2 regions of the Arthrobacter sp. DMZ02-1R genome follow, and region 2 is predicted to be linked to the other one. Evidence: riboswitches for the same ligand, from Rfam matches in the RefSeq annotation. Region 2 holds a riboswitch; the other holds the start of a gene.
The links. A riboswitch is a leader RNA that binds a small molecule or an ion and turns the genes downstream of it on or off. The one in region 2 is predicted to bind cyclic di-AMP.

Region 1 (11,701 bases), 330 kb from region 2:
AAACGGAAGATGGTTGCCGGCCCTTGGCCTTCGGCCTCGGCTATCAGAAGCAGTTTTTCGCTCAGTTCAGGTGCCAAGTACCCCGGGGCGACGGCGGTCAGGTCTGCCTGGAGCAGGACATGGTTGACCGCGGCGGGCAGGTGTTCGCCAAGGATGCGCAGGGCAAGATCCGGCTGTTCGGTGGCGATGGCGGTGCCTAGCTGGGTTAGGGCGCCGGAACCCATCAGCCCCAGGATTTCCGCTTCGTGCAATATGCCGCGGATGAGGGAACTGAACCGCCGTGACATCCGGGGTTGGGTCCATTCCGCGCGCTCCATGACAGCCTCGGCGTCGAGCACGGGGGCCTTGCCGTCCGGTGCTTCGACTTCGCGGGTGAGCTCTTCGAGGATCTCCAAGATCCGCTTGCGGACAAGCGGGGCGTCAGGGCGTTGGGCCTCGGCAGACAAAGCGTTGATGGAAGTTCCGGCAAAACCGGTCCGCGATGCCGTCGCGGCAGGACCGGGGAGGCTCTGCCCGACGAGTGACGGAGCGCGCTCGCTGGCCAGCCAGGCGTTGACCAGCCAGAGCCACTGTTCCTGACGGGGGAGCGTGAGCCACTCCACCGTGGGTGGCTGGACCCACGTGGAACTGTCCACATCGAGGCGCAGCAATCCGGACAGGGCGCTGAGCTCAAGAATCAGCGCAGTCTCGGACAGTCCCAACCGGAGGCTATCGGCCAGGCGCTTGAGCTCGCGCACGCCCACCCCGCCGCTGCGCAGGGTAACCACCGGCTGCTCCCGGACCGCATACAGGAGTTCGCCGACCAATCGGAGCGCTTCGGCTATGGCACCCATGGCGGCATTCCGGCGCAAGGCGGCACTTGTCTGGCCCAACTCCGGCGCGGGAGGCTTCAAAGTGAAGTGGTCCACGATCGCGCCGCCGCGCAGGGACAACCCGACGCTGTGGGGCAGTTCAACGTGGCCGGCGTCCAGGGGTACAAGCAAGCCGCGGGCCAAGAGCCAGTCCACGGGACCGACGTCGCGGCCCTCGTGGAGCACGGAGGCCTTGCGTTGGGCCTGTGGAACGGCACCCATGGCCCAGTTGCCAAACTTGTTCAAAAGGGGACGGGTGCGTACTGGGGCCTCAGACAATATGTGCTGCAGACTCTCCGGAGTCGACGTCCATCGCTGCAAGGCCAGCGCGGCGTCCATCGGCGTGGTGGCAGCGAGGACATCGGCGCCGCTCTTGTGAAGTTCGGCAACGAGCTGCACTACGCGCTGGGCGAAGGCTGGCTGCAGCCGTACCAGCTCGGTGTAGCTACGGCCCAGGCCGGCGGGGTAGATGCCGATGACGTCCTTGAGGCTGCCCACCGGCAAGTAGAAGCGCTGGCGACCAGGATTGTGCACCGTGGCCGGCGGATCGGCCCTGTGGATGAGTGCCAGTTCCTGGAGCTTGTTCAAGATCGGCTCAAGCGCTGCAAGTGTGGAGCCGTTGATGCACTTTTTCAAACCCGCCGCAGAGACGCTGTGCCCAGTGTCTGAGTTGGTGCAGAGATGGAGCGTCTCCAGTACCTGCATTTCCGGTTTGTTGAGCCGTTCGAGGGCCCGTTGCACACTGACCCGTGCGCTCGCCCTCGCAGCAAGAGCAGCGAAGTCCGGGGCGACAGGGGAAATGAGGTCCGGCCGCGCGGCAAACAACGCCCGCAGCGAATTATCGCTGCGCGCTTCCAGTTCCTTGCTGAGCGCGCGAATAAGGGACATCAGTTCAACGTTACCGCCAGCCGGGCCCGCCGTCGGGCTTTCTGGTGGCTCATTGGCGACGCCGTGCCCAGACGGAGTCCACCACCAGCGCGGCCATCAAAATGAAGGCCAGCGGCAGCCCATAGAGGGCGGTGGAGGTCACCCAAATCGGCGCCACGCCCCGGGCAAAAGCGGTAGCCATGACGGCGCCCACGGCCGCCAAGGACAACACGGCGACGACGGCGGCGACGATCACGAGCGGGCGGCGGTAGCCGTGGGGAATCATGTAAGCAACGCTAACAGTCCCGCGCAACATGCGCCGTTGCCGCCTGCACACGAACAAAAGGCGACGGGACCTGCTGAGCGTGGTCTCAAAGCGCGAATCCGCGGCTGGGCAGGATAACCTTGAAGCAATAGACCAACACGGACCAGGCAGTTACCCCTATTCCCGCAGTATCCTGCGGATGCGGTGACGCGCCGGCTGTGTCTCCAAGCAAGAACGAAGAAGGTTGATTACGTGCCCACCGGCAAGGTCAAGTGGTATGACAAGGACAAAGGCTTCGGATTCCTCGCCGCAGAGGATGGCCAGGAAGTATTTCTGCCCAAATCCGCCCTGCCCGAGGGTGTAACGGATCTTAAAGCAGGTACCAGGGTTGAGTTCGGCGTTGCCGACGGTCGCCGTGGCGCCCAGGCACTGGGCCTCCGCGTGTTGGACAAGCTGCCGTCCATTGCCAAGGCCAAGCGCATGAACGCCCGCGAGCTCGCGCCCGTGGTCCAGGATCTTGTGTCCGTCTTGGACAACCTTTCTGGGACGTTGTCGGCCGGTAAGTACCCTGAAGGCGCCAAAGGCAAGGCCATCGCGGCAGCACTGCGCAAGGTTGCCGACGAGCTGGAAGCCTAAAGCAGCCATGACATCGGAATCCGCTGAAGCCAGTCCTGAAGAGAACGGTACCGGTGCCGCGCCCGCAACTGCAGGAACGGCTGATACCGCTGCTGGGCGGAAGCCGACCACGGCGAAACCTCGCACCGGCATTCCCGTGTGGCGCGTCGGCAAGCCGGACGCTTTCCTGGCGGCCGCCGTCGACGTCGCCCGCAATGCGGTGGAGACTATTGCCAAGCCGAATGAAATCGGACCGCATATCGCCGCACGCTCCGAAGGCGAACGCGTCGTCACGCACCTTTTCGAATCGCGACTGGCCGGTTACGGCGGCTGGCAGTGGTACGCGGTCGTGACCCGCAACTCGCGCTCCAAAGTGGTCACGGTCAGCGAACTTGGCCTGCTGCCGTCCGAGGACTCCATCCTCGCCCCTGAATGGGTGCCGTGGGCAAAGCGCGTCCGTCCAGAGGACGAGGCGATCCCCGACGAACTGGCAGGGGAAGACACCTCGACAGCGGACGGTTCCGTTGACGAGGACGCCCCCGACGACGACGGCGCGCCTTCCGACTACGACGACGCCCCTGATGAAGAGGACGACGCCGAAGAGGATGACGAGTCTGAAGCCGACGACGAAGTCGAGGCCGACTAGCCTTTGGCGGACCCAGCGAATGAACTCTTTGAAGGTGGAACCTGATGTCCACCTTCAAATCGCTGGGTGTCCTTAACTACCGCATTTGGTTCCTTGGCGCCCTTGTTTCCAACATCGGCACCTGGATGCAGCGAACCGCCCAGGACTGGCTGGTCTTTGCTCATCTGAGTAGCCACGACGCCGGTGCCATGGGCATTACCTTGGCGCTCCAACTTGGTCCGCAGTTGTTCCTGGCACCATGGGCCGGACTGCTTGCCGACCGCTACAGCCGACGCAGGCTCCTGGTCATGACGCAATCGGCCATGGCGGTCCTAAGCACTGGGTTGGGAATCCTCGTGCTGAGCGGCGCTGCACAGCTGTGGCATGTCTACGTGTTCGCGCTGATGCTCGGAGTGGTCTCGGCACTTGACGCCCCCATTCGCCAGACGTTCGTTTCGGAACTCGTCAAGGACGACTACCTCTCCAACGCCGTGGCGCTGAACAGTGCCTCGTTCAACGTTGCCCGCATGATCGGTCCCGCCGTGGCCGGCATGTTGACTGTGGCCGTGGGGCCGGGCTGGGTGTTCATGATCAACACGCTGACCTTTGTGGCGATGCTCGGCGCGATCCGCGCCATCCCCCTGTCCTCCTTGCGCGTCCAGCCCCGGGCAGCCGCGGGCAAGGGCCGTATACGCGAGGGCCTCCGCTATGTGCGCAACCGCCCGGACATCATGGTGGTCCTCGTCGCGATTTTCATCATGGGCACGTTCGGCCTGAACTTCGTCCTCTTTATCGCTGCGATGGTTGGCACAGAATTCGGCATGGACGCAGGTGCGTTCGGGCTCCTCAACTCGGTCATGGCAATCGGCTCAGTAGCGGGAGCGTTGCTGGCCGCCCGCCGGGGGAGGCCACGCATGCGGCTCATCTTCGCCGCGTCCGGCGGGTTCGGCATCGCGAGCGGACTCGCCGCCATGGCGCCGAACTACACCATGTTTGGCTTGGCGCTGATTCCGTGCGGCCTGTTCGCCCTGACCATGATCACTAGCGCCAACGGCTATGTGCAGTCCACTACCGAACCCGTCATGCGCGGCAGGGTCATGGCGCTGTACATGGCCATTTTCATGGGCGGAACGCCCATCGGGGCGCCCTTCGTCGGCTGGGTATCCAACGTTGCCGGACCCCGCTGGGCGGTCGGGGTGGCAGCGGCCGCCGGCGCCAGCACCGCCGTCGTCGGCATCATCTGGATCATCCGCGCGCGTCAGTTGCGGCTTCGCTTCGACAGCAGCGCCCCGGGGTTGCGGTTCTTCCGCATCGAGTCGCAAGGCACCAGCCCTGCCATGGACGACGGCGTTGACGGCGACAGCGCCGTTAAAAGGGCTGACGCCATTAAAAGGGCTGGCGCCGCCCGGGATCCATACCCGAACGACGCCGACCAGCCCTGACCGCGGGAACGCGGCGGGCCCTTACTTCTTCAGTTCGCCCACCACGAAGTCGATGCAGGCGAGCAGCGCCGAAACGTCGTCCGGTTCGATGGCAACGAAGGTAGCGATGCGGAGCTGGTTGCGGCCCAGCTTGCGGTATGGCTCCGTGTCCACGATCCCATTGGCCCGCAGCACCTTGGCAATGGCCGCGGCGTCGATCGAATCATCGAAATCGATCGTGGCAATGACGTTGGAGCGGTCCTCGGCCTTTGACACGAACGGGGTGGCGTACTCGGAAGCCTCGGCCCAGGTGTAGATGCGGCTGGCGGAGTCCGCCGTGCGCGCGGAAGCGAAGTCCAGGCCGCCGTTCTTGTTGAGCCATTGGACCTGGGCGTCGAGCGTCACAAGGGTGGACAGGGACGGCGTGTTGTAGGTCTGGTTGAGCTTCGAGTTGTCGATGGCCGTCTGCAGATCCAGGAAATCTGGAATCCAGCGGCCGCTTGCCTTGATCTTGGCGGCGCGCTCAAGAGCGGCGGGGGAGAAGAGGCCAAGCCAAAGTCCGCCGTCGGAGGCGAAGTTCTTCTGCGGTGCGAAGTAGTAGACATCGGCCTCGGCGACGTCCACGTCCAGGCCACCGGCAGCCGAGGTCGCATCCACCAGGACCAGTGCGCCGTCGTCTACGCCGGCAACCCGCTTCACGGGGGCCGCTACGCCGGTGGACGTTTCGTTTTGCGGCCACGCGTAAACGTCCACGCCTGCCTCGGCCTGGGAAACCGGGCGGGTGCCGGGCTCGGACTTGATGATGGAGGAAGCTTCCAGGAAGGGCGCCTTGTTGGTGGCCGAGGCGAACTTGGAACCGAACTCACCAAAGGAGAGGTGCTGTGCCTTCTTCTCTACCAGGCCGAAGCTGGCGACGTCCCAGAATGCGGTGGAGCCTCCGACGCCGAGAATCACCTCGTAACCCTCGGGTGCACGGAAGAACTGGCTGAGTCCCTCGCGGACGGAGCCCACCAGGTTCTTGACTGGTGCCTGCCGGTGGGAAGTGCCGAGGAGGGTTGCCGAGGCGGCAGACAGTGCCTCGATCTGCTCCGGGCGGACCTTGGAGGGCCCAGCGCCGAAGCGGCCGTCCTTGGGCAGCAAATCGGCGGGGATGGTGATGCTGTTGTCGCTCACGGGATGCTCCAATGGTGAAGTAGCGGCCTAGATGGGTCGTGGCAGGTGGCATCGCTGCCCCTTCGACTCCCCAATTCTGCCTGACTCCCCATGCGGGGACAGAACCGAACGCTTCATAGTCCGCCACGTGGAAAGCATCTGTTCCGCCGGACGCGGGACGGGGGCGGGATCGAGGGGGCACGAAAATTATTCGGAGTAATTCCAAATAAGCTAAGCTAGGAGCTGGCGCCCGGCCCGGGACGACCGGCGGGTAGACCGCCTGGCCGCTGCGGTACGGTGGAAAATACGCAAGATACTGCGCTCGAGGAGCTGAGCTGGATGACGGATCTGATCGATACCACTGAGATGTATCTTCGGACCATTTTGGAGCTTGAAGAAGAGAACATCGTGGCTCTTCGCGCGCGCATCGCCGAGCGCTTGCGGCACTCCGGGCCTACCGTTTCCCAGACGATCGGGCGGATGGAACGCGACGGCCTGGTGATTGTTTCCAACGACCGGCACCTTGAGTTGACCGAAACCGGCCGGAAACGTGCCACTGAGGTCATGCGCAAGCACCGTCTCGCCGAGCGGCTCCTGGCCGACGTCATCGGGCTGGACTGGGCCTATGTCCATGACGAAGCATGCCGCTGGGAACACGTTATGAGCGAGCGCGTTGAGCGGCGGCTCTATGAGCTCCTGGACCACCCCACGGAATCTCCCTACGGCAACCCCATTCCAGGACTCGAAGCCCTGGGCGGAGTTGCGTCTCACCCCTTTACGGATGGCGTGGTCAACCTTCTTGAAGCGATGAACGAATACTCACCGGACAACCGGGTCATTGTCAGCCGGTTGGCTGAACCGATCCAGGTGGAACCGGAGCTGTTGGTGCAGCTGGACGAAGGCGGAATCCGCCCCGGAGCCAGGGTTTCCCTGGAGCGTGTGGGGGAGTACATCTCCGTTCGCGTGCCCAATATCGACGGTGCCTTGGAGCTGCCGCCTGAGGTGGCCTCGCACGTGTTTGTCACGGTCTCATAGCGCTTTCGGCAAAGCGATCGGCAAAGATAACGGAATTATTACTGCGGGGGTTAATCCCCTATAGTTTACTACTGGCGCCGATACCAAAGCGTTACCTGATCCGAAGCCGAGTTCTGCCAGCGGATCAGGTGGATTAGTCCATTCACTGGCAGAAGCGGGGGAACCACCAGCGGCGGTCGAAAGACAGCCTTGGGGTGAAGTCCGCAGCGGATGTGCAACAAAGCGCAGGGCCTTTCCGGGGATCCCTCTGTGCTTCGCGCCCTCCACGCGGACCGGGTCCATGCACTCTCTGACCCGAATCCGACAGCTAACTTCGCAGGCTTGCCAGAGAGGAACACTTTGACCACGCAGAACACCAGGGGCCGCAGACGCGCGTCCGGTCCTACTGCTGAGCTGCGGACCATGCAGGTCGTTGCGCACGATCGGCCCCGCGATCCGCATCGCGAAGTGCGCCGGCGCAAGGGCCCCTTGCGGCAAATAGCCGATTTCGCCGCCGCGAGCGGTGCGGGACAGAAGGCCGGTGTGGCCCTCGCCGCCACGGGCCTCATCCTGACGGTGGCCATGCCGGGTACCGGCGCATTGACGGCCGCCGCGGAATCGAACCAGGCTTCCGCGGCTTCGGCGGGGACGCAGGCCGAGATTCCCGCTGCGGCCAATGCCACCATCGACTTCAGCCGAGCTGCCGTTTCCACTACGGCGGATCCTGATAGCAAACTCAAGCAGCTCCTGAGCGCGCAGTCGGTCGGCAGCATCAAGACGTCGTCCTCGAAGGGCACGCTGGGGGCTCCGCTGGACACCCTCACCACGGCCTCGCCGTTCGGCTACCGCGTGAACCCCATTACGGGAGGCCTAGGGGAGTTCCACCGTGGCCAGGACTTCGTGGCCCAGTGCGGCACCCAGGTACATGCGGCTGCGGCCGGCAAGGTCACGTTTGCGGGCTGGCACCCGTATGGCGGTGGAAACCGAATTGTGGTGGACCACGGCAACGGCCTGGAGACCACGTACAACCACTTGTCCTCGTTCAGCGTCCAGGTGGGCCAAACAGTCAACCGCGGCGACGTCGTCGCTTTGAGCGGCACCACTGGCGCCTCCACCGGCTGCCACCTCCATTTTGAAGTCATGGTCAACGGCGACGTCGTTGATCCCCTGGGCTGGCTGTAGCCAATCCGATGGACGTCTCTCGCATGCTTGTCACGCTCCGTGACCTGAATGTGACATTCAGCCAAAACTCCTGTAGCGTCTAACTCGCATCAACTTTTAGAGAGTTGATGCACTCGGGTGGATTGCCTAGCTCTGCCACTGCCTGAGGTTCCGTTCGCAAAACATCGTCTGGCAGAGGCGGGGGACCCACTTTTGGTCATCTTCATCGATGGCCTTGGGGTTAAGTCGCATTTGTTTCCTACCGGAAGCATTGCGGCCGGATGACTCCCATCCGAATCCGACAGCTTACCTCGCGGGCATAGGGAGAGGCCTCTTAACGTGTCTTCACGCACTACTCTTGCGCGCCACCGCGCCGCGGTCACCAAGACCAACTCGCTTGCCGTCATCGCTAAGACCGTCGGCAGCAACGCCGGTGGTGTAGGCCGTCAGGCAGCAGTTATCGCCGCTGCGTCCGGTCTGGTTCTCACTAGCGGTATCGCGGCCAACGCTGCCGAAACCAATGTCCCCCGCGAGTCCACTGCGACCTCCACCCTGGAAGTCCAGTCCATCGCCCAAGCCAGTATTGCGGCCGACTCCTCCGTCGCCATCAAGTACGAACGTCCGGCTGTTTCCACGGCGGCTGCTCCGGTTGTCGAAGCTCCGGTTGCCGTCCAGGAAGCTGTTGCCGCTCCCAAGGCCGCTACGGGCGCCGGAACGCTCTCTGTTTCCGCCGCTGTATCCCCCGCCGCGAAGGTTGCCAGCGGCAAGGGCGCAGCAATTGCGGCCGCAGCTTACGCGCAGCTTGGCGTTGCCCAGGACTGCACCGCCCTCGTTTCGAACTCCCTGGCCGCTGTTGGCATCAACTTCCACGGTTGGCCGGCAGACTACATGTCCCTCGGCCGCACGGTCAGTGCTGCTGAAGCACAGCCGGGTGACCTCGTTTACTACCAGAATGGCGGCATGGGCAAGGCCCACATCGCTGTTTACGTCGGTAACGGCATGGCCGTCCACGGCGGTTGGAACGGTGGCACCACTGCTTTGTACAGCGTGAACATCGGCTCCGGTCCGGTCTACATCCACGTTGGTGGCTAAATAGCTTCTGCTAAACAGTTTCACAAGAACATCCCCGCTGGTCCGCCCGCGGGGATGTTCTGTTTTAACCAGCATGTGCCACAACTTGTGACCACCGTCTGCTGAGGACGATTCCGTGCCCGCGGCAGCGTCAACAGCCGTTGCCCCCGGACAGTTGAAGGTTCCCGCCACGTGTCCGGTACATGAACTTTGCCCGACACAGTGCCGGATCCCACCCACGGATTCGTTGATCCGGCCTCCGCGTGTTTACTCTTGTGATGTCGATCCACAGCCCGTACATGCAGAGGGCAGCCGGCCCTCGCGCCCCTGACGGGTGCGGCCGTGAAGAGGTACGTGCATGCGCACACTCGTTCTGAATGCTGGATATGAACCGCTGGCGGTAGTAACCTTCCGCCGGGCGCTGGTCCTTGTGCTCACCGGAAAAGCGAGCGTAGTGGCAGAAGGCGACGAGCCTGTCGTCGGGCCACAGGAGATTCTCGGACGTCCCTCCGTGATTCTGCTCAATCGCTACATCCGGCCGAGGTACAACGCGATCACGGCGGTCACACGCCGCGGCGTCTTGCGCCGCGACGGTCACCGTTGCGCCTATTGCGGGAAAACAGCCCACACAATTGACCACGTCCACCCCAAATCCAGGGGCGGCGCGGATTCCTGGGAAAACCTGGTGGCAGCGTGCCTGCGCTGCAACAACGCCAAGAGTGACCACACACCGGCCGAAATGGGCTGGAAATTGAGGTTCACTCCGGCGGCGCCCACCGGGACTATCTGGCAAATCAAGGAGCTTGAGAAACCTGCGCCCGCGTGGGATCCCTTCCTCCTGCCCGAATCGGCGGCCTGAACCGAACTGAGCCCGCCCCCGGTAGTCTGGGCTGGTGGACTTTGATGCGGTGATCTTGGCGGGTGGCAAGTCCTCCCGCCTCGGTGGCGTGCCCAAAGCCCAGCTGACGTACGACGGCGCAACGCTGCTTGAGCGCGCCCTCGCGGCCACGCACGGGGCCGGGCGGGTCGTCGTCGTCGGGCCGGATCCCGGCACGTTGCCGGACGGCACAGTGACCGCCCGCGAGGACCCTCCGTTCGCCGGACCGGCAGCGGCGATCGAAGCCGGACTCCTTGCGCTTGAGAAGCATGCCCGCGCGGGTCTTTCCGCAAAGGAAACATCCGCGCCGTGGGTACTCGTCATGGCGTGCGATATGCCCCTCGCGGGCGCAGCAGTTCCGGTTCTTATCCGGGAACTTGCCGGACACGACGAAACGGAAGGGGCCATGGCTGTATCCGCCGATGGCCGGAGACAGCCGTTGCTTGGAATCTACCGGTTCGCTGCTTTGCAACGGGAAGTGCTGGCCGCGGCAGAACAGGGTGGCCTCGCCAACGCCGCGGTGTTCCGCCTGCTTGCTAGGCTTGATCTGCTGGCCGTACCTGTTCCTGCTGGCTCCACCGATGACGTGGATACCTGGGACGATGCCGCGGCGCTTGGAGTGGACGGCGACCTGCCGTGACAAAAGCTGTACCGGACTTTGGAGGCGGATCGTGAAGAGCCAAGAAGAAACGCTTGAGGAGTGGTGCAGGAGCCTGCTGCAAGCATATGAGCTTGAAAGCGTCGAGATCGACATCAACGAGATCCTGTCCTTGGCTGGCGTTGCAGCCCATTCCGTAGTTCGGCCTGCGGCTCCCCTGACCACCTTCATTGCCGGTTTCGCGGCCGGACTTGCAGCGGGTTCGGGGCAAGCGACGGAAACCGCGTCGATGGACGCCGCCATGGGCCTGGCACGCACGCTCGCCAACGACTACACGAACCCCGGAACCGACGCCGGATGACCGATGCCCCTGAACAGGGCGCCGAGAATCAGGGCGCCGAGGACCTGGGCGCCGAGGACCAGCACCCTTCCGCCGTGACCGATCCGGCACCGAACGTTGAGCATGTCCCGCACGCCGACCACCTGTGGGCGGAAGCCCGGCAGCTTGCCTTCGACTGTGCCACGCCCATTCCCGCCGCACCCGTTGCCCTGAAGGATGCCCTCGGCCGGACGTTGGCATCGGACGTCCACGCCCTGCAGGACGTGCCGCACTATGCGTCTTCGGCGATGGATGGCTGGGCTGTCAACGGCAGCGGTCCATGGATCCTGGCTGAGCCGGGCCATCGGCTGGCCCCGCATCAGGCGAGCCCTATTGTCACGGGTGGTCTGATACCGCCTGGGGCCAAAGCCGTGCTCCGCAGCGAAAGCGGCATCCTGACGACCGACGAAGACGGCCTGCCTGTCCTCGCGCTCGGCGGAAACGCGAGGCCTGGCGAACCGCGCAACGGGCAACACATCCGTAACGCCGGAGAAGAAGCCGGCGCAGGCGAGCTGCTGATCAAGTCCGGGGTCGTCCTGAACCCCGCCCACCTCGCCCTTGCCGCGCTGGCCGGCCGGGATGAACTGGATGTCCTGGGCAAACCCCATGTGAAACTGCTCCTGACCGGCTCCGAAGTGGTGACTGCGGGTGTCCCTGCCCCTGGGAGGGTGAGGGATACCTTCGGGCCGCAGCTTGGCGCCGTCGTCGAACTCCTCGGCGGCATCCGCGGCGATCAGATCAAAGTGGGCGACTCCTACGAGGAATGGCTCGCGGGCCTCGAGGAAGGCGAGTTGTCGCCGGACAC
Region 2 (11,701 bases):
ACCACCCGCCCATGATCCACACTGTGCGCGGAGCCGGCTACGTCATCAAGCCCGCCGAATAGCCCGGGACGCCGAATGTCCGCGCTCTCGGGTATCCCCCGCCAGGCCGACCATCGCTGGTTCGATCCTTCAACCTGGCACCTGCGCACACGCTTGATCCTGGTCTCCATGGCACTCCTGGTGGCCATCTGCGGAGCCGTGGGCGTGGTCAGCTACGCGTCTATGGACGTTTTCCTCACCAAGCAGCTCGACCAGCAATTGATGCAGGCTTCCCATGGCCGCCCGCCCATAGGTGATCCGAATGGACGCCCAGATCCTTTGGACGCCCGGGGCCAGAGCATCGGCACGCTGAATGCACGCATTCTTGGCAGCCAGGTGAGCAGCGCCGGGTTCTTGTCCTCCGACGCCACCCGTACGTCCTTGTCGCCCAACGATGCCGGAATCCTGTTGGCTCTTCCCCACGATGGCCATCCGGTTGATCGGACCCTTTCCAATGGCGGTTACCGGCTGGTTGCCACTGAAACTCCTTACGGCGATGTTGTCATCACAGGCCTGCCGCTCGCCTCGAAAGAGGATACCGAGGCCTCGCTCGTGTGGACCATGGTGCTGGTGTCCTTGGGCGGGCTGGTGCTCATTGGACTCGCGGGAACCGTGCTGATCCGCCGCACCATGCGTCCCCTGGAGCAGCTCTCAGACGTCGCTACCAAAGTGTCGAAGCTTCCGCTCGACGCCGGCGAGGTGGCTCTCGCGGTGCGCGTTCCGGCGTCGGCGGCCCACCCCGGCACCGAGGTGGGCAGCGTCGGTCATGCTTTGAACCTCATGCTGGACAACGTCTCCAGCGCGTTGGAGGCACGCCAGCAAAGCGAAACCAAGGTGCGCCAGTTCGTGGCCGATGCCTCGCACGAGCTGCGGACGCCGCTGACGGCGATCCGCGGCTACACCGAGCTGTTGCGCATGACGGAGACGTTCACCGAGGACGGCCGCAAGTCGCTGGGTCGCGTGCAAAGCCAGTCCGAACGGATGACCACCCTCGTAGAGGACCTCCTTCTCTTGGCACGGCTGGACGAAGGAAAGGCACCCGAGTTCACCGATGTGGACCTCACGCAGTTGGTGATCGAGACCGTGAGCGACGAGAAAGTCATGGCCCCCGAGCACATCTGGCAGCTCAAGCTCCCCGATGAGCCCCTTACGGTCCGCGGCGACACTACGCAGCTCCACCAGGTCTTGGCCAATCTGCTCTCCAATGCCCGCAAGCACACGGAGGCTGGAACCACCGTGGTCACTGGAGTCATGCGCTCGGCCGATGGAAGCGCCGTGGTCACCGTGACCGATAACGGGCCTGGCATTCCGCCTGAATTCCAAGGCAGGATCTTCTCGCGTTTTGCCCGTGCCGACGCCGCCCGTTCCGGTTCCGAGGGCACGTCCGGGCTCGGCCTGTCAATCGTGGAATCGATCGTTCAGGCCCATGGAGGCACCGTCGAGGTGGCCTCGCGTCCCGGCCGGACGGAGTTTGCCGTGAGGCTTCCAGCGCTCAGAACCGCGGCGGCCTGAAGTCCGCCGAGAAGATCACGACGCCGGAGCGCGGCTAGCGCAAGTCGGCGCACCGGCGTCGTGATCTCCGTTACCTAAATGTGACTTAACCGGAGCCCTCCTGTACCGTCGAATGGGTGCGCGGGATCATTCCGGCCACCGCCGGGTAGGCGCCGAGCTCTGCCACTCCCCGGTGCCCAAACTCCAGGCAGAGACGGGGGACCCAGGTCTCCGGGCAAACGCTCATGTTGAGCCAGCCCTAGGGGTGAAGCCGTACCGCCACGATTCTCAGTGGCCACGGCCGGATGACCTCATCCGAATCCGACAGCTAACTCCGCAGGCGTCGAGAGGCAATCACCATGTCTGGTTCCAAGAATCAGTCGCGCCCTGTTGCGCGCCACCGCGGCGAAACTGCCCGGAGAAACAAGTCACGTTCCACCCTGAGGCGAGCCGCCGCAAACCTCGGCACCAGCCAGCGCATGGCAGTTGTTGCCGGCGTCGTTGCTGTGTTCCTCGGGGCAGGCGCCGCCACCCAGGCCGCCGGACAAGCCATCAACGCCCAGGACATGAGCCAGACGTCCGAATCGCGCGCCGTCGTAGAGCAAAGCGCGACGCCGTCCGCCACCGCCACGCCGTCGGCGAGCGAAAGTGCTAAGCCAAGCACCGCTCCGACGCAGGCACCCGCTCCCGCTCCTGCCGCCGTCGCACCCCAGGCTGCGGCACCGGCCGCTCCCGTGGCACCTCCCGCTCCGGCAGCCCCGGCTGCGCCAGTTGCCGTCGATGACCCCGCCGGCGCCCAGGCCTACGCCGCGAGCATGCTTTCCTCCTACGGGTGGGGCCAGGGCGAAATGTCCTCCTTGATGACCCTGTGGAACAAGGAATCCGATTGGCGGACCACTGCTACCAACTCCTCGAGCGGCGCTTTCGGCATTGCGCAGTCCCTGCCGGGCGAAAAGATGTCCTCCGAGGGCGCGGATTGGCGGACCAACTACCAGACCCAGATCCGCTGGGGCCTGAACTACATCAAGGAACGCTACGGATCCCCGTCTGCGGCCTGGGCGTTCCATTTGGCCCACAACTGGTACTAAACGCACAACGTACGCAGAGGTCCGTCCCTTCAGGGAACGGACCTCTACTGCGTTAATCAGGTCTCCCCCACATCCACAGCCGCGTCACAGGTTCCGCCTAAAGCACTCATATTCGGCGGCGGCACTCTGGATACATGACGCTCATCGAATCCACCACAGGAACCCTGAAGGACCCCGCGGTGGTGCCGCCGGGCCTCCCGATCCAACCCAGGACCCCTATTCAAGGCAGCACTGCCCTTCAATACAGCTCAGTGCGGCGCACCCCCGTGGACATCCACACCACCGTCCCCGTCCTCGATGTCACAATCCCCGTCTTCAACGAGGAGTGCGACCTCGAAGAGTGCCTGCGCCGGCTTCACGGCCATTTGCGCGAATCTTTCCCGCACGGCTTCCGCATCACCGTGGCCGACAACGCCAGCACGGACAGCACCCTGAAAATCGCTGAACGGCTGGCCAGGGAATTGCCGGAGCTCGTGGTGGTCCATCTTGAGGAGAAGGGACGCGGCAACGCGTTGCGCAAGGTGTGGCTCGCATCGCCGTCGCCCGTTCTGGCCTACATGGACGTGGATCTGTCCACGGATCTCGCCGCGCTTGCGCCCCTTTTGGCGCCACTGATCTCCGGCCATTCGGATCTCGCCATCGGCACAAGGCTGACCCGCAACTCCCGGGTTGTCCGCGGCCCCAAGCGCGAATTCATCTCGCGCAGCTACAACCTGATGCTGCACTCGTTCATGGGTGCCCGCTTCAGTGATGCCCAGTGCGGCTTCAAAGCGATCCGGGCCGACGTTGCCCAGCAGATCCTCCCCCACACCATGGACAACTCGTGGTTCTTCGACACCGAACTTTTGGTCCTCGCGGAACGCTGCGGCCTTAGGGTCCACGAAGTGCCCGTGGACTGGATCGACGATCCCAATTCCAGCGTCGACGTGATGCGCACCGCCCTGGCCGACATCCGCGGCATGGCCCGGCTCACGCGGGACCTCGTCTCCGGACGTATCCCCATCCCGGAACTGCGCGCAGCCCTTGCCCGCGGCCCGCTCCCGGCATCGTCCCGTACCGCAGAACAGAACCCGCGCAGCAGCCTGTTCGGGCAACTGGTCCGGTTCGCCGCGATCGGTGCTGCATCAACCCTCGCCTATGTGCTCATCTTCTTGTTCTGCCGCGGTTTCATGGACCCCCAGCTGGCCAACTTCCTGGCACTCCTCATCACGGCCATCGCCAACACCGGCGCCAACCGGCGCTTCACCTTCGGCATCCAGGGCGGCAACCCCATACGGCACCACTTCGAGGGATTGATCGTCTTCGGCATCGGCCTTGCGCTCACTTCCGGTGCGCTCGCCTTGGTGCACAGTACGACGACGCCGGACCGCTGGGGCGAGCTCCTCACCTTGGTCGGGGCAAACCTCGCCGCCACTGCAGCCCGCTTCCTGTTGTTCCGGCTGTGGGTCTTCCGGCAGCCCGGAACACGGCTGGCACCGCCTCCGCCGCCGGTCGCGGCGGCGGAGGGGCGGCCGGAGCCCGCGATCGAATCCACCTCACCAGACAGCCCGCTCACAGAAACGGCAGCATCATGACCTCCACGATCTCTCACGCAGGCACAGAGCCCGCCGCCGGAACCGACACGGCAGGTCCCGCCGTCGGAACTGTAATTTCTGGCAATGGGGACACAGCCCACGGTGGTCGCTCCACTGGCCCATCAACTCCCGGGGCCCCGGGAACCACGCCCCGCTGGGCCCGATATGCCTTTGGCCGCCAGCCCCGCTGGGTGCGGCCGTCCGCCGCCGGGCTCCTCGTGGCCACCGCGTTCCTGTATCTCTGGAATCTCGCGGCCATCGGCTATGGAAACTCCTTCTACGCTGCAGCCATCCAGGCCGGAACCAAGGACTGGACGGCATTGCTGTTCGGTTCGCTCGACGCCGGCAATGCCATCACCGTGGACAAGCCACCCGCATCGCTATGGATCCCGGCCTTAGTGGGCCGGATCTTCGGCTTCTCGTCCCTAAGCATGCTGGTTCCCGAGGCGCTGATGGGCGTGGCCGCCGTCGGGTTCCTCTATCTGACGGTCAAGCGCGTGTCCGGGCCCGGAGCGGGTTTGCTGGCTGGCGGCGCTCTGGCGCTGACTCCGGTGGCCGCGCTCATGTTCCGCTTCAATAACCCTGACGCCATGCTGACCCTGTGCCTGGTGTTGGCGGCGTACTTCACCACTCGCGCTATTGAACGCGCGGGCTGGAAGTGGCTCGCCGCAGCCGGAGCCGTGGTGGGCCTCGCGTTCCTAAGCAAAATGCTGCAAGGCTTCCTGATTGTTCCAGGCCTGGGACTCGCGTACCTCTGGGCCGCCCCCGCCCCGTTGCGGCGGAGGCTGCTGCACCTGCTCGGCGCACTGGCCGGTATCGCTGTAGTGGCCGGCAGCTACATCGCTCTCTTCCAACTGACTCCGGCTTCGGCACGGCCTTACATGGCAGGGTCGACAACCAACAGCTTCCTTGAGCTGACCTTCGGCTACAACGGGCTGTCCCGCATTACAGGCTCGGGCGAAGGCATGCCCGGCGGCGGAGGCGGCGCAGCCAGTGCTCCAGCAGGTGGTCTGGGCGGCTTCGGGGGCGTCGGCGGTGGCGGGAACGCCGGCTTCGGTGGAGCTGCGGGGATCGCCCGCATGTTCGGCACGAGCTTCGGCGCCGAGGTCTCCTGGCTTCTGCCTGCGGCCTTGATCCTGCTGGCTGCGGGCCTGTGGTTCACCCGCCGGGAAGCACGGGCCTCGCGTACCCGGGCCTCGCTGATCCTGTGGGGTGGCTGGCTCCTGGTCACCGCGGGCGTCTTCAGCTTCATGAGCGGCATTGTCCACCCCTACTACGCAGTAGCGCTCGCACCGGCAATCGCCGCCTTGGTGGGCATCGGCAGCGTGGAACTGTGGAGAGGCCGCGGGTACTGGCCCGCCAGGATCATCTTGGCCGTGGTGGTCCTCGGCAGTTCGGTCTGGTCCGCGGTTCTTCTGGGCCGCGATACCTCATGGCTTCCCTGGCTGCGCATCGTGATAGTCGTCCTGGGCGTGGTGGCCGCCGCCGCAATCCTGTTTCGCCTCGACTCACTACGGCCCGCGGGCCGGTTCCGCAGTGCGGCGGCCGCTGCCGTCGTCGTCGTTTCCCTCCTGGCGGGCGGCCTCGGCACCGCGGCGTGGACGCTCGCGACGGCGGCTACCGCGCACTCCGGTTCCATCCCGACGTCGGGTCCCAGCGGCTCCGCCATGGGCGGTTTCGGAAACCGCGCCGGGTTCGGCACAGGTGGATTCGGGGCAAGGGATTCGGCGACGAGCGGTTCAGCAGGTCAGGCTGGTGCCGCAGGTCAGGCGGGTGCCGCAGGTCAGGCGGGTGCCGCAGGTCAGGCCGCAGGCGGCCCGGGTGGCGAGGGGACGGCCGACGCCGGACTGACCGCGCTGCTGACATCCACCACTACCAAGTGGTCCGCGATCGTTTCCGGCGCCACCCAGGCTGCCAGCCTTGAGCTCGCCACGAACACCAACGTGATCGCCCTCGGTGGCTGGAACGGCGGCGATCCCTACCCCACGCTGGCACAGTTCCAGGACATGGTGGCCAAGGGACAGATCGGCTACTTCATCGCTGGCGGCGGCATGGGCGGCGGCATGGGCGGCCAGGGCGGAAACTCCGAGGTGGCTGCTTGGGTCCAGGCGAACTTCCAAGCCCAGACTGTGGGTAACTCCACCGTCTACAAGCTGACGAAGTAGTCTCCGATGACCACTTCCTACTCGACAGACACCGGGTCCAAGCCAGATACCGATTCCACGTCAGAGCATGCGGCGCTTCCAGTGCCGTTGGTCTCGCGATCCCGCTTGGTGCTTCTGCCACGGCAACAAGCACCGCAGGTCCGGAACGGCCGGTCCCGCACTGTCCGAAGCCGCCAAACCCTGCGCCACCGCGTGGAACTGGCTGGCGTGCTCCTTGCGACGGCGGTCCTGTACCTCTGGAACCTCGGCGCTTCCGGTTGGGCCAACCCGTTCTATTCCGCGGCAGCCCAGGCCGGCTCGCAGGATTGGGCCGCATGGTTCTTCGGATCCTCCGACGCCGCCAACTCCATCACCGTGGACAAACCACCGGCATCGCTGTGGATCATGGGGCTCTCGGTGCGGATCTTCGGACTGAGCTCGTGGAGCATCCTGGTTCCCGAGGCGCTCATGGGGGTCGCGACGGCGTGGCTGCTGTACTTGGCAGTACGGCGAACCGCGGCCCCGGCCACGGGCGATCCCCGGCTCGCCCACCGGGCGGGGCTGTTGGCCGCCGTCGTCATGGCCATCACCCCGGTGGCCACCCTGATGTTCCGATTCAACAATCCGGACGCTCTGTTGGTGCTCCTCATGACGGCTGCCGGCTACGCCACGGTGCGGTCCATCCAGGACAACAAATTGCGTTGGCTCCTGCTGGCCGGGGTGTTCCTGGGCTTCGGCTTCCTGACCAAACAACTTCAGGTCCTGCTGGTGGTTCCGGGATTTGCCGTTGCGTATGTGGTCGCCGCGCAGGGTGGAGTGGGCCGTCGCTTGCTTCGGTTGCGCAGTCTCCTTCATCTGCTTGCGGCGGGGGCAGCCATGGTGGTCTCGGCCGGCTGGTGGCTAGCCGTCGTCGAACTCATACCGGCGAACATGCGTCCCTACATCGGCGGTTCCCAGAACAACTCGATCCTGGAACTGACGCTCGGCTACAACGGCCTGGGCAGGCTCAGCGGCCAGGAGACCGGCAGCGTTGGCGGCGGCAGCGGTTGGGGCGTTCCCGGCCTGTTCCGGATGTTCAACAGCGAGTTCGGCGGCCAGATCGCGTGGTTGCTGCCTTCCGTACTGATGCTCGGGGCGGGGCTGCTGTGGTTGGGTCGACGCGCCCCGCGCACGGATGCCGTCCGTGCCTCTGTGATCGTGTGGGGCGGGTGGGTGCTTGTCACCGGGCTGGTCTTCAGCTTCATGGCCGGCATCATCCATCCCTACTACGCGGTGGCCCTGGCTCCCGGCATCGCCGGGCTCGCCGGCCTGGGCGGGGTGCTTTTGTGGCAACGTCGCGGTCAGCTCGGCGCCGCGGCACTGCTTGCCGCAGCCGTGGCCGCGGCAGGATTCATGGCCTTCGATCTCCTGGGCAGAACCACCGCGTACGGTCCGCTGCTGCGCTGGCTGGTGCTCTTGGGCGCCTTGGCAGCCGCGGCCGGACTGCTGCTCGCGGGGCGCTTCACTTCCCGCATCTTCCAGCGCACGACGGCGGCGCTCGCCCTCGCGGCATCGCTCGCCGGGCCGTTGGCCTACTCGATATCAACCGCATCCGTGACGCACAGCGGTGCAATCGTGAGTGCGGGTCCCACCACTGGATTCGGTGGCTTCGGCGCGGGTGGCCCCGGAAGCAGGGGCGGTTTCGGACAAAACGGCGCTGGTCAAAACACCGCCCAGAACGCTCCGCCGCAAGCACTTCAGCAGGGCACGCAGGCCGGCTTTGGCGGGAACCGGCAAGGTGGCGGCATGGGCGGCCTGCTCGGCGCCACCACGCCGTCGTCGGAGTTGGTGGCCGCACTGAAAACCGGCGCGTCGAGCTACACCTGGGCGGCCGCCGTCGTGGGTTCCAACAACGCGGCCGGCTACCAGCTTGCCACTGAACTGCCCGTCATGGCGGTGGGCGGATTCAACGGAACGGATCCGTCTCCCACGCTCGAGCAGTTCCAGCAACTCGTGGCACAGGGCAAGATCCACTACTTCATCGCCGGCGGCACCATGCAGGCTGATAGTGGATCGGCCGCTCCGGCCCAGATTGCGCAATGGGTGGCTGCGAACTTCCAGGCGCAGACTATCGGCGGGACCACGGTGTACGCACTGGCCGGCTGAGCTGCGTGGCTTCGACCAGCTAGAACCGCAGTTCGATGACCCGGCGGCCCGAAGCGTCCAGAGCGGCTGTGGCAGAGACGGCGGAGTAATCCGCGATCTGCCACAGCCCATCTGCCGCTTGGCCGCCGGCGTCGCCCACCACTACTGTCCTCATTCCGGCGGCAAGGGCGGCATTGATGCCTGCCGGAGCATCTTCGAAAACGACGACGTCGGCCGGCTCGGCACCGAGCAGCGCGGCCGCCGTCAGGTAGCCTTCCGGGTCCGGCTTGCCGCGGGTCACGGCCTCGGAGGTCACGGTTGTAGCCGGCATGCCGAGGCCGGCAGCTTGCATCCGCACTCCGGCAAGGATCCGATCGGCCGAGGTGACCATGGCGACGGCGTCGGACGGCAAGGACTCCAGCAGCTCCGCGGCTCCGGGCAATGCCACAATCCCGTCAGTCCGCGTCCGCTCCATCTCACCGAGTTCCTCGGCGAGCGCGTCGATGTCAGCTCCCGCCGGGGCGAAGCGGCGCACGGTGTCCTTGGCCTGGACGCCATGGGAGGTCCGCAAAATCTCCTCGATGTCCAGTCCATAGCGGCCGGCGAATTCGCTCCACACCTGTTCCACGATCGCGGTGGAGTCCACCAAGGTACCGTCCATATCGAAGAGGACGGCCCGGACAGTCAGGGTTTTCACGGTTTCAGCAGGCAGGTTCATGCATTCATCCTGCACGCGCGGCCCGGCCGAAGACTAACTTTTACGGTGTGAGTCCTAGCCGTTCGGCCTGTTGGGGATGTACTGAACGGCCCATTTGTTGCCGTCCGGATCGGCGAAGTACACAAAGTGCCCCCAATCCTGGACGTCGATGTCGCTGACTTCCACGCCGTTGGCCTTCAGTTGGTCGTGCGCCTCCTTGATGTCGCCCACCACCATCTGCAAGCTAGGGGCGGTGCCGGGAGGAGCATCGTTGAGGCCCTCGCCGATGCAGATGGAGCAGGCCGAGCCCGGCGGAGTCAGCTGGACAAAGCGGATGCCGTCCATGGGCCGCTCGTCAAAGTCGGCGTTGAAGCCCACTTTGTTGACGTAGAAATCCTTGGCGCGGTCCACATCGGACACAGGGACAAATACAAGTTCAAGTTTCCAGTCCATGCGCCAAAGGCTATCGGCGGAGCCGGAAAACCGGTAGAGGGCAATCGATCCGGCTCCGCAGCAACGCCGAGACCGTGGGCCGCGTTCCGGAACGCAGCCCACGGCCCACACCCACACGGGCCAGGGAAGGATTCCTGGATATTTACCGCCTGGTGCGGGATGAAGCCGGCCTGCTCCCCGAAACCGCCCGCGATTTCCTTGCGCAGGGCATGCTCATGAACACCCTGATCGGCATCCGCCTGCCGGAGATCTATGAGCAGGATCCGACAGCCGAGGAACTGCTCGAATGCACCCTGCGGTCCAAGCTGCCCATGGTACTCAAGGCAAGTAAGGCGCAGCGCCGGGCTGGCTAGTTTCTCATGCCGGGACTTGTCCCACCGGCCCTGTAGCTTTCTCCCCTTCTTTGCCGGGCGGAAGCCCCGAAATAGCGCGACTCGCCGTGTCGCAAGCGCTTTCCAGTACCAAAAGAGGGGAAAACGGTCCGGGGCAACCGGAGCGCGAAGTCGCGCTAGCCGGCCACGCCGTACAAGCGGTCTCCTGCGTCGCCGAGGCCCGGAACGATGTAGGCCTTCTCATTGAGCTTCTCGTCAATCGAGGCGAGAACGATCTTCACGTTGGCCTCGGAAAGCTCTTCCTCGAGCTTGGCCAGGCCTTCCGGGGCGGCCAACAGGCAGATGCACGTGACGTCCGAGGCGCCGCGCTTGAAGAGGAACTTGATGGCTTCGCTCAAGGTGCCGCCGGTGGCAAGCATGGGGTCCAAAACGAAGATCTGGCGGCCGGTGAGGTCCTCGGGGAGGCGCTCGGCGTAGGTGATGATGTCTAGGGTTTCTTCGTCGCGGGCCATGCCAAGGAAGCCCACTTCGGCAGTGGGGACCAGCTTGGTCATGCCTTCGAGCATGCCGAGGCCTGCGCGCAGGATAGGGACTACCAGGGGCGTCGGCTTGGTGAAGGCGGTACCGATCGCCTTCGTGACGGGAGTTTCGATCTCCACCGGTTCGGTCCTGACCTCGCGGGTGGCCTCGTAGGCCAGGAGGGTGACAAGTTCTTCGGTGAGTTGCCGGAAGACCGGTGAAGGAGTGTTCTTATCCCGCAGAATGGTGAGCTTGTGAGCGACCAGCGGGTGGTCCACGACGAGTGTGCGCATGAGTCCAAAACTATCATTGAGGCATGAGCACCAACGAGCCCTATCACGCAGAGCACGCGGCCTGGATGGGCCTTGCCTTGGACGAGGCCCGCTTGGCACTCGATACGGACGATGTGCCGATCGGCGCGGTGGTTCTTGGGCCCGACGGCGGTGTGCTGGGTGCCGGAAGGAACGAACGGGAAGCGCACGGCGACCCGACGGCGCACGCTGAGATCGTCGCGATCCGCGAGGCGGCCGCCACCCTGCAGCGCCATGCCCTTGAACTCGGCGAAGGTGGCGATGGTTGGCGGCTCGAGGACTGCACACTCGTGGTGACGCTGGAACCGTGCGCGATGTGTGCCGGCGCCATTGTGTTGGCCCGGATTCCGCGGGTGGTCTTCGGCGCATGGGATGAGAAGGCCGGTGCCGCCGGGTCGGTGTTCGATATCTTGCGCGAACGCAGGCTCAACCACTGGGTGGAGGTCTACGCAGGCGTGCGCGAGGATGAATGCTCGGCCTTGCTGCGCGATTTCTTCGCGGCCCACCGGAAATAGCAGCACCCCAGGCGCATTGGCCTTGAGCTCTTGAAATCTCCGGGTGTTGGACGTCAGATGGTCTCAGACAGCACGCCTGAGGAGGACCTCATGACCGTCTCTTTCAACCACACCATCGTCTACGCAACGGACAAACGCCGTTCCGCGGAGTTCCTCGCCAAGGTATTTGGGCTCCCGGAGCCGCAGCCCGTGTGGTCCTTCATGACAGTCTCCCTTGACCACGGTGTGGCCCTCGATTTCGCCGCCACGGACCGGCCCATCTCCCCGCAGCACTATGCCTTTCTGGTCGGCGAGGACGATTTCGACGGGATCTTCGCGAGGATCCAGGCTGAGGGGATCCCCTACTGGGCGGACCCAGCGCGGTCCCGCCCGCAGCAGATCAACCACAACGACGGCGGACGTGGCGTCTACTTC

Region 1: it holds a riboswitch for cyclic di-AMP, as region 2 does, so the genes downstream of both, AC3ANQ_RS18210 (NlpC/P60 family protein) here and AC3ANQ_RS19790 (aggregation-promoting factor C-terminal-like domain-containing protein) in region 2, are expected to answer to the same signal.

The regions. Positions count from the first base shown of each region.
Region 1 covers NZ_CM173230.1:3,831,948-3,843,648, reverse strand. Annotated here, with positions in the region: gene AC3ANQ_RS18250 (helicase-associated domain-containing protein) at 1-1,739, opposite strand, end outside; gene AC3ANQ_RS18245 (hypothetical protein) at 1,789-2,004, opposite strand; gene AC3ANQ_RS18240 (cold-shock protein) at 2,236-2,619, shown strand; gene AC3ANQ_RS18235 (DUF3027 domain-containing protein) at 2,627-3,244, shown strand; gene AC3ANQ_RS18230 (MFS transporter) at 3,289-4,665, shown strand; gene serC (phosphoserine transaminase) at 4,687-5,817, opposite strand; gene AC3ANQ_RS18220 (iron-dependent transcriptional repressor DtxR) at 6,136-6,831, shown strand; cyclic di-AMP (ydaO/yuaA leader) riboswitch at 6,957-7,168, shown strand; gene AC3ANQ_RS18215 (M23 family metallopeptidase) at 7,171-7,992, shown strand; cyclic di-AMP (ydaO/yuaA leader) riboswitch at 8,138-8,305, shown strand; gene AC3ANQ_RS18210 (NlpC/P60 family protein) at 8,311-9,063, shown strand; gene AC3ANQ_RS18205 (HNH endonuclease) at 9,401-9,901, shown strand; gene mobA (molybdenum cofactor guanylyltransferase) at 9,936-10,559, shown strand; gene AC3ANQ_RS18195 (DUF6457 domain-containing protein) at 10,591-10,878, shown strand; gene AC3ANQ_RS18190 (molybdopterin molybdotransferase MoeA) at 10,875-11,701, shown strand, end outside.
Region 2 covers NZ_CM173230.1:4,164,124-4,175,824, forward strand. Annotated here, with positions in the region: gene AC3ANQ_RS19780 (response regulator transcription factor) at 1-62, shown strand, start outside; gene AC3ANQ_RS19785 (sensor histidine kinase) at 76-1,551, shown strand; cyclic di-AMP (ydaO/yuaA leader) riboswitch at 1,715-1,887, shown strand; gene AC3ANQ_RS19790 (aggregation-promoting factor C-terminal-like domain-containing protein) at 1,890-2,618, shown strand; gene AC3ANQ_RS19795 (bifunctional glycosyltransferase family 2/GtrA family protein) at 2,753-4,192, shown strand; gene AC3ANQ_RS19800 (glycosyltransferase family 39 protein) at 4,189-6,357, shown strand; gene AC3ANQ_RS19805 (ArnT family glycosyltransferase) at 6,364-8,481, shown strand; gene AC3ANQ_RS19810 (HAD-IA family hydrolase) at 8,501-9,178, opposite strand; gene AC3ANQ_RS19815 (VOC family protein) at 9,233-9,610, opposite strand; gene AC3ANQ_RS19820 (hypothetical protein) at 9,685-9,963, shown strand; gene upp (uracil phosphoribosyltransferase) at 10,119-10,754, opposite strand; gene tadA (tRNA adenosine(34) deaminase TadA) at 10,778-11,287, shown strand; gene AC3ANQ_RS19835 (VOC family protein) at 11,378-11,701, shown strand, end outside.